2 regions of the Priestia sp. FSL H7-0729 genome follow, and region 1 is predicted to be linked to the other one. Evidence: riboswitches for the same ligand, from Rfam matches in the RefSeq annotation. Region 1 holds a riboswitch; the other holds the start of a gene.

The links. Region 1 has a riboswitch for FMN ahead of ribD (bifunctional diaminohydroxyphosphoribosylaminopyrimidine deaminase/5-amino-6-(5-phosphoribosylamino)uracil reductase RibD). Riboswitches for the same ligand answer to the same signal wherever they lie in the genome.
Region 2: linked by a shared signal. The riboswitch ahead of MHH93_RS01230 (DMT family transporter) and the one ahead of ribD (bifunctional diaminohydroxyphosphoribosylaminopyrimidine deaminase/5-amino-6-(5-phosphoribosylamino)uracil reductase RibD) in region 1 are both predicted to bind FMN.

The regions. Positions count from the first base shown of each region.
Region 1 covers NZ_JBBOTQ010000004.1:398,226-402,656, reverse strand. Annotated here, with positions in the region: gene MHH93_RS12985 (bifunctional 3,4-dihydroxy-2-butanone-4-phosphate synthase/GTP cyclohydrolase II) at 1-883, opposite strand, end outside; gene ribE (riboflavin synthase) at 915-1,583, opposite strand; gene ribD (bifunctional diaminohydroxyphosphoribosylaminopyrimidine deaminase/5-amino-6-(5-phosphoribosylamino)uracil reductase RibD) at 1,609-2,712, opposite strand; FMN riboswitch at 3,034-3,200, opposite strand; gene MHH93_RS12970 (hypothetical protein) at 3,367-4,431, opposite strand, start outside.
Region 2 covers NZ_JBBOTQ010000001.1:271,317-275,747, forward strand. Annotated here, with positions in the region: gene MHH93_RS01225 (amidase) at 66-1,562, opposite strand; gene MHH93_RS01230 (DMT family transporter) at 1,760-2,740, opposite strand; FMN riboswitch at 2,885-3,038, opposite strand; gene MHH93_RS01235 (DinB family protein) at 3,122-3,622, opposite strand; gene MHH93_RS01240 (CGNR zinc finger domain-containing protein) at 3,767-4,318, shown strand; gene MHH93_RS01245 (amidohydrolase family protein) at 4,430-4,431, shown strand, end outside.

The DNA of each region.
Region 1 (4,431 bases):
TATAGAGCAGTACGCCGTTGCCTTCCTCGTTAATCTGTTTGAGTGCCGCATCAAACTGAGGACCACAGTCACAACGATGGGAATGGAATACATCGCCTGTCAAACATTCAGAGTGCACACGTACAAGTACGGGTTTGGAACCATCTATTTCGCCTTTAACCAACGCCACATGCTCCTTGTTGTCCACAGCGTTTGTATAGGCCACCGCTTGAAACTCACCAAAGTCCGTTGGCATACGTACAGCCACTTCACGTTGAACCAGCTGCTCTTTTTCGTTACGGTAACGAATCATGTCCTGAATACTGATCAGCTTCAGATCATGTTTGCGGGCAATCTCCTGCAGATCCGGAAGTCTGGCCATTGTGCCATCTTCCTTAATCACTTCACAGATCACGCCTGCGGGATATGAACCACACATAATGGCCAAATCTACCGCCGCTTCCGTGTGCCCGGCACGACGAAGTACACCGCCGTCTTTTGCAATCAGCGGGAACATGTGACCAGGCTTACGGAAGTCCCCGGCTTTCGCCTCAGGATCGATCAGACCTTTCACGGTAATAGAGCGTTCATGTGCCGAGATACCTGTTGTCGTATCTTTGTGGTCCACAGAGACGGTGAAGGCAGTTCCGTGGAAATCCGTATTTTGTTGAACCATTGGTTTCAAGTTAAGTTCGTCCGCACGTTGTTGTGTAATCGGAACACAGACCAGACCTCTACCTTCAGTAATCATGAAATTGATGACTTCAGGAGTCGCCTTTTCGGCCAAAGCGATAAAATCGCCTTCATTCTCCCGATCTTCATCATCCACAACAATGACCGGTTTGCCACGCATGAGATCATATATGGCTGCTTCTATCGTGTCCAAAATGGATTGTTCTGACATTGTCCCACCTCCAGTTTATTTCTTTCTCTATTTATGCAAATCCGTGATTGGCGAGAAAATCTTCACTGATACTGCGTGGCTTGCCAGCACCCGTCTCTCGATGTCCTCTCCCATACTGGAGCAGATGATCCACATATTTGCCCAAAATATCGCATTCGATATTAATGGTATCCCCTGTCTTTTTCACATTTAGTACAGTTTCACCAATGGTATGCGGGATAATGGAAACCGTGAATGCGGTATCCGTTGTATGGACAACGGTCAAGCTAATGCCATCCAGTGTAACCGATCCTTTGGGGATCAGGTATTTGAACAACTGGTGATCATCAGGCTTGATCTCAAACACAATCGCGTTCTGATCACGTGTTATACTGCCAATCACTCCAGTACCATCGACATGGCCCTGAACGATATGTCCGCCAAAACGACCGCCGGATTGCATGGCGCGCTCCAGATTAACTTTGCTGCCAGATTGCAGCTGACTGAGATTGGTATGGCGATAGGTTTCAGGCATGACGTCGGCGGTAAAACCTCCACCTTCCAGCGTTGTCGCAGTGAGACATACTCCGTTTACTGCGACACTATCACCAATCTTCAGATCGTCCATGATGGCGGAAGCTCCGATATTCAGGACCATCGCTTCGCCTTTCCGACCAATACGCCGGATCTGACCAACTTCTTCCACCAAACCGGTAAACATGCTGCCGCCTCCCTTGTTAATTTATTTATTCAGGCCACACCGGAATACCGCCAATGCTGATATTATCTCCAACTGATTCGATCTCCAACTGATTCAATTGAATCGCCTGATTCATACGTTCCACACCCTCGAAGCGGAAGCTTCCAGGTGTGTCATAACCGCCTACAATCTTGGGAGCGATAAACATGAGCAGTCGATCAACCAACCGTGCCTCCAGCATGGCTCCATTCAGAGTGCCTCCACCTTCAAGCAAAATAGAACCAATATCACGTTCACCTAACTTACTAAGTCCGTTTAACAAATCCACACGTGGTCCGGGACCACAGCGAATAATTTCAACGCCGTAAGCTTCCAAACGCTCAGCAGCTTCAGGACTGGCTTCGTCCGTTGTAAGTACCCATGTCGGAGCAAGTCCATCCTTAACCATTTTGGCACCTACAGGAAGACGTAACTTGGAATCCACCACGATACGCACCGGACTAATGCCTTCCACTTGCAAACGGGTTGTAAGCTCCGGATTATCAGCGATCACCGTGTCGACGCCAACCATAATCCCCTGATGACGATGACGAAGGGCATGCACAATCTCACGAGCGGGCTCGTTGGAGATCCACTTGCTGTCTCCGCTGCGAGTAGCAATCTTCCCATCCAAAGTTGTAGCCGTCTTCAGCGTTACAAAAGGGAGGCCCGTTGTAATAAATTTAATGAATTTTTCATTCATGCGTCTTCCACGCTCACGCAATACGCCAACTTCAACTTCAATCCCTTGTTGACGAAGCATGCTTATGCCTCTGCCGGATACTTGCGGATTTGGATCTTCACAACATACCACAACACGTTTTACCTTTTCATGAATCAGGCGTTCACTACAAGGTGGCGTCTTACCATAATGACTACAAGGCTCAAGTGTAACGTATACCGTACTGCCTTCCGCATCGCTGCCTGCCATGTTAAGTGCATGCACCTCCGCATGACCGGTTCCACGTTTCAGATGGCTCCCCAGACCTACAATACGTCCTTCTTTCACAACTACACATCCAACGACCGGATTAATTCCCGTCTGTCCTTGTGCTCGTTCTGCCATATCCAATGCCAGTGCCATATAAAATTCATCATTGATCATTTCCAAATCCGTTCACCCCGCGGTTTAAAGTCTTGTTTATTAAAAAATCCCCATCGAACAATCGGTTCGATGGGGATGATGAGAGACAAATGTCAACAACAGGAGTAAAATGGATACAGCACGCCAACACTTTGCCCAGAACTTCATTTCGGGCAAGTGAAAATAGACACATACCTTAATGAACATCAATCACAGGTAAAGAGCTTCTATCGTGTGGCATATGTATGGAACTGCCCGGCGTAACCGGATCTTCCCTGCACAGTAAAACATCACAAATCGTGACTGTGCAGCAATACTCCTGCTGAATGCAAACCCGTTAGGTCTGCACCTCTCCTTCTCCCATCCAGACTATACTGTCGGTTCTGGAATTACACCAGATCAGCCATCTGCCACAGGCAGACAGGTCACGGACTTTGCATGAATAGCTGGACATGTGTCCTTACACTTCATGCATCACCGCCGGTAGGGAATCGCACCCTGCCCTGAAGGATTGCTTTCGTTATTAATTGGATGTTAGCACTTTAATGCCAAAAAATCAATTGTTTTTTGTTCCTTTTTGTCACATACTAACTTTTAATAAGCTAAGATACAGCAAAAAAACCGCATCTCACTAAGAGACACGATTTTAGTTTACATCCTTCTCAGATCCATCACAGCATTCTACATATCAGGAAAACACCAACGCACCATATGCTTCAAATCTTTGGCATTGTGAAATGGCAAGCGGTCAGGTTCTGGCAACGGCGAACTGGGAAGCGGAAAACCTCTTGCTACTCTTCTGACCCAACTTGTGGAATCGATCGCGATAGCCGAGCATTGCCAGCGTCCAGTCGTTCTCGGTCGAAACGTTCCCTGCAAATCGGCTTTTCCCGGCATGTCTGGAAAGACACCATCGAGATATTCAACGATAACGCGTTTGTCTCTGACTTCATGACAGTATACCGTCACCCATACACCTTCCCGGACCCGAACCGCATACACATCTCCAGCTTCTGCCTCCCCAGTGCCTGCATCGGGAGATTTTTTTGGCACTTTCCCTCGAACACTTCTCTTTTTCTCCAATGCCCCTAAGATTGTGTCCTTTACAGTTGGGTTCTCTTCAGGCTTATCCGAAAGAGATATATTCGTCAGATCAAAATCATGGAATATCTTGTTCAGGTTGTTCTCATTGATTCCGACAGATGAGTCCCACCACGCCAGAGGCGCCTGTACCTCAACCCGCACATTGGGGCGCGCGTCACGCTGTATGTAAGTCGTGTATTCTGTGATCATTCCGGGATGTTCCGGCGTATCCAGTATGCCAATCAGAGCTAATGTCTCAAGCAAGTCCCGATAGGCATATTCCTTTTGTGTAGGCAAAAGACGTTCCTTCTTGAGTGCTATTGCTGCTTTGCTGTAGCGAGTTTTGGGCGGTAATTCACGCAGCACCGTCAACACCGCACGGAGTGTCCAGCGGTCGTAATCATTTGGTATTGGAAGCTCCTGCGCGGCAGCTAGCTCTCGAAGTGCCAGTACTTGTCCAAAGGGATCACCATCCAAAGGTGTTCCATTGGTCATGCGCCAATACCATTGCAACGTCGTGTCGGTTGCTTGATCTACGCTTAATCCGCAGATCTGACAAGTACTTGATGATGGATATGGCGTGTGTTCATGATCTGGCATACTGCTTGCAATAAGCTTGCCTGTAAGCAATGACCGCCAGAGCATGGGCGCTGACCACATCGA
Region 2 (4,431 bases), on a different contig from region 1:
TTTGGCAACACATCCTACTCAGGTGGGTAAAGATCAATGATAAAGGTAGATACACGCTGAACGTTCTAAGCTGGAAACATGGGGTTACCTTTCATTCCGACCCAGAGTTCTGATTGTTCCAGCTGTGCAGCCAGATGTAATAACCAATCTTCGCGTCCCTTGGTTGCCATCACTTGAACGCCCATTGGCAAACCTTCAGGTGTCATATGCAGAGGTACACTTATCGCAGGCTGGCCGGTCAGATTTGCAAGTTGGGTGAACGGAGTATAAGTAAGGCTTGGCTCAAACATTTCATAGATGAGTTGTTGCTGCTGGGTCTTGTCCAACTCACTAATCCGCATCAGATTATGGATCTGTTCATCATGAGGTGTTAATTCACCAATCTTAGGCGCAGGAAAAGCATTAACGGGTGTGATGTAGAAGTCATAACGCTCGAACAAAGTGGACATCTGGGCTGCAGCTACATCCCATTCAGCTAAGCTATGCACGAATTCCGCAGCGGACACCTTTTTTCCAGCTTCAGCCAGAACCCATGATTCAATCTCCATATCATCGGAGGTCAGAGCCCGACCCATGGAGCGTTCCATAGAAGAGATCATCGCGGCCATCTCTCCACTGTTCATCATGTAATAGTTCTCCATTAATCTGACTCCGTTGACTGGGCTCAGCTTTTCTTCAACATGATGACCTTGGTCTTCCAACCAGCGAACGAGCTTGAATACAGACTCTTTGGCTTCTGGACTGACGGGTGTACCTACGGGCGAATCGGTTGTGTATGCAATTTTCAGTTTGCGTTGATGTGGATAGCTCATATCTGCCAAGTAACTGCCTGGAAAGAGTGGGGCATGAAATGCAGCTTCAGGCTGTATGACTTGTAAGGTATCAAGCAATGCAGCACTGTCCCGAACCGAGCGAGAGAGGGCGAAATCAATCGACGCGCCTTGCCATTGTCGACCAACTCCTGGTCCTACAGGTGTGCGCCCGCGAGTTGGTTTCAGACCAAACAAGCCACTAAAAGAAGCCGGGATACGGATCGAACCGCCTCCGTCACTGGCACCGGCAAGTGGAACGATACCGGAAGCTACAGCGGCGGCGGCACCGCCACTTGAACCGCCTGGGGAGTGATTAATATTCCATGGATTGCGACTTGGACCATGAAGACGGGGCTCGGTAATATTTTTCAAGCCAAACTCGGGCGTATTGGTATGTCCCATGATGATAAAACCTGCATCACGCAGTCGAGTGACAAAATTCGAATTGCGTAATGCGCGATGCTCGCTGAACAAACGTGAGCCTGAAGTTAGAAATTCACCTTCCAAAGATTGCGAAATATCTTTCAAGAGCAGGGGCACACCGGCAAAAGGTTGTTCTCCAGGGCGAACTAAGCCAGCTTCCTCCCGTGCACGGGTTTCATATGTACGAATGACCGCATTAAGTTGCGGATTCACTTCTTCAAGGCGTGCAAACGCCGCTTCCAGCAATTCAACCGGGGATACTTCCCGGGATCGGACCAGTTCAGCCAAACCTACGGCGTCGTAGGAGGTATATGAGAATGAAGACATGTTGATCGTTCCTCTCTGAATATAATTCATCTGTTTATTCCATATGTCATCGTACCACCGGTTTAGACAAAAGACAAAACAGTTCAATTATTATCGAGTCATGGAAATAAAAAACCACTGCTCATCTAATTGATGTGCAATGGTTTAATTTTAATATTTGATGATTATTGATTTATATGTGATGCTCGGACATTACCTTACTCTGTTCGCAGCTTTGGTGCCGCATCGGCCGGAGTTGATGATCGTTCCTGCTGTTTGGAAATGGCGAAAAGCGCCACCCATATCAGGATAAAACCGAGCAGTTGCTCCCATGTAATCAATGTTCGGAAAGCAATCCAGTTCACCAACACACCTGCCATCGGGAAGCTAAGTTCCGCGAGAGTTGCAACAGAAGCTTTGGTTGAGGACAGACCTTTGTAATACAACAGAAGACTGAGCAGACCTGGTAACAAGGCCTGACCGAGAATGTTGAGAATGACAGCAGTCTGTTCTCCAGTTCCGGATGGAAGTGTCCATGCCGCACCTTCGTTCCACGTCATAAAGATCAGGAGCGGGAGAGCAACCACGAAGCGAAGGGAGGTGACGGTTTCGTAACGTGCCTGCCCTAACATCAGTCGGCCCATAACCGTTGAACCTCCCCATAAAGCAGCAGCTCCAAGAGATAATAAGCTTCCAGCATGGATCCAGTTGTCCCAGTTCCCTAATGGCAATGTGAAGCCGAATGTAAGTAGATACGTTCCTGCTAATGCGATGATGAACAGTCCGCCGAAGCGACGTGGCAACGTTTCTTTCAATAACAGCTTAGCCAGTACGATAGCAAAGAGGGGTTGCATTTTTTGCAATAACAGCACCGTATTCGGATCGTTATGTGTAAGTGCCATGGTGAACAATACTGTTGCGAGTGCTGATCCTCCCCATGAGATAAAGATCACCGCAATCCAGTGGCGAGCACGCAGGTTTTTCAGATCAGCCCGGAATTTCCACAGCACGGGAATGGCGACCAGACTTACGATGATATGTTCGACCAGTACAATCTGTGTGGATGTCATTGTTTTGAGTAAAATAATGCGGAAGAGTGGGTCCACACCCCACAGGGCAGCTCCGAGAACTACAAGCCAGAATCCGGTATTACTTCGTTCCTTGCGGTAAACAGGTGATGCTGCTGATGTCTTTTCCATATTCAGGACTCCTTCGTCAGAACACGGAATCTTCAGTTGGCAAAATCGACAAAAGCCCCCGTTTTGGTATAAACCAAATAAACGGGGGCTCATCCAAGGACATGCGTCAGGAAAGAGGCCTTCCCATGAACGGCATGTCAATGTGTTGATCTTCTCTCATCCGGACTGTACCGTCGGCCTTGGATTCACACCAAGTCAGTCGCTAGATGTCCTTTGTTAAGAACAACTAGCGAGTCGCGGGCTGGTTCCGAAGAACATCACCGCCGGTTGGGAATTACACCCTACCCCGAAGATCCTATTCAATTATATAGTGTATTAAACAAGCTGTAACATTAATAAGTTCATCTTATTCCTGTAAGCGCTAGCAGTTCAAGCATTATTTTAGAAAACGATTTTCCAGCTTCCTTGCTGTCTGCGAAGGAGCACGATCTGGCCTGCGTGATAGGCATCGTGAAGTATCCACCGGGCAAGTTCGTGTGCCCATTTCTCTTTGGAATCCATATATGCAGCTTCAAGGTCAGATTCTTCAAGTGCAGCCAATTGATCTCGCAACTGTTGGGCTAATCGAGCTGTACTCTTCATCAGTGTATTCCATCCGGCTTCATCCGTTGCATCCCCAGGATTACCAAACGTGTATTCATTGGAGTCTACAGCAGGAAGAGTAGGCTCTTTACCTTGAATACGACATAATAAGCGATGATTGTAATAATACATATGGTTAACCAACTGCCAGATGCTTAATCCTCCTGAGGGTGGAATCCAGGCTGCTTGTTCTGCTGTAAGACCTTCCAAGGACTTCGACAAAGGTACAATCCAATTGCATTGATCCCATGTATCATCCTTTTGAATCAGTAACACATCTAATGCTGTTGTTTTTGTCATTGCCGTTTCCTCCTTGAGTATTATTGTGATGTATGACGTAACTAGCTAAAACTGATTAATGAGGTTACACTTAATATAACACATCAAAGACAGAGTGTAACCGCCTTTATTGAATTAAGATAGTTACACTGAACGGAGGTAAACATGGACAGACTTTGGACTGATTTTGTAAACAGCGATTATCATGATTGGCGTGGGGGAGATCGATCGGAGGACAGGCTCGGTAAGGGGAGCTGGCAGCAAGAATTTTTGGATCGATGGCAACTTCAGGCTTCTGTCCCTGCCTCTCCAGAAGATGAGTTATCGATGAGAAATTTCAGGGATAAATTGATGGCTCTTGGAGCCCGCTTGTCTTGTGGGTCATCATTAACGGATACAGAAAAACAATGGTTGAACAGCGTTATGGAAGCAGGGCGTGTAAAAAGAACATTGATTACAATTGATCAGGAATTGAAACTTCGATTGGTAGCTGTAGAAGCTCATTGGCAGCAGGTTATGGCTGAGGTTGCTGCTGACTTTGCTATGACTTTGGTGGAGGGTGAGAGTAATCGGATTCGGATCTGTGATAATTCGGATTGTCGCTGGATGTTCTATGATGACACCCGAAGCAGAACACAGAAGTACTGTGATGATAAGATGTGTGGCAATCTGATGAAGGTTAGAAGATTTCGGGCGAAACGCAAATCCCAAAATTGATAAATACTAACAATAACTATATAATGTATATATACTAGCGAAAAAATAGTCAGAAGCAGTACGAATTCGTATAAAGAATGTGATCGTCTTTCTAACCAAATCAGATGGGAGAT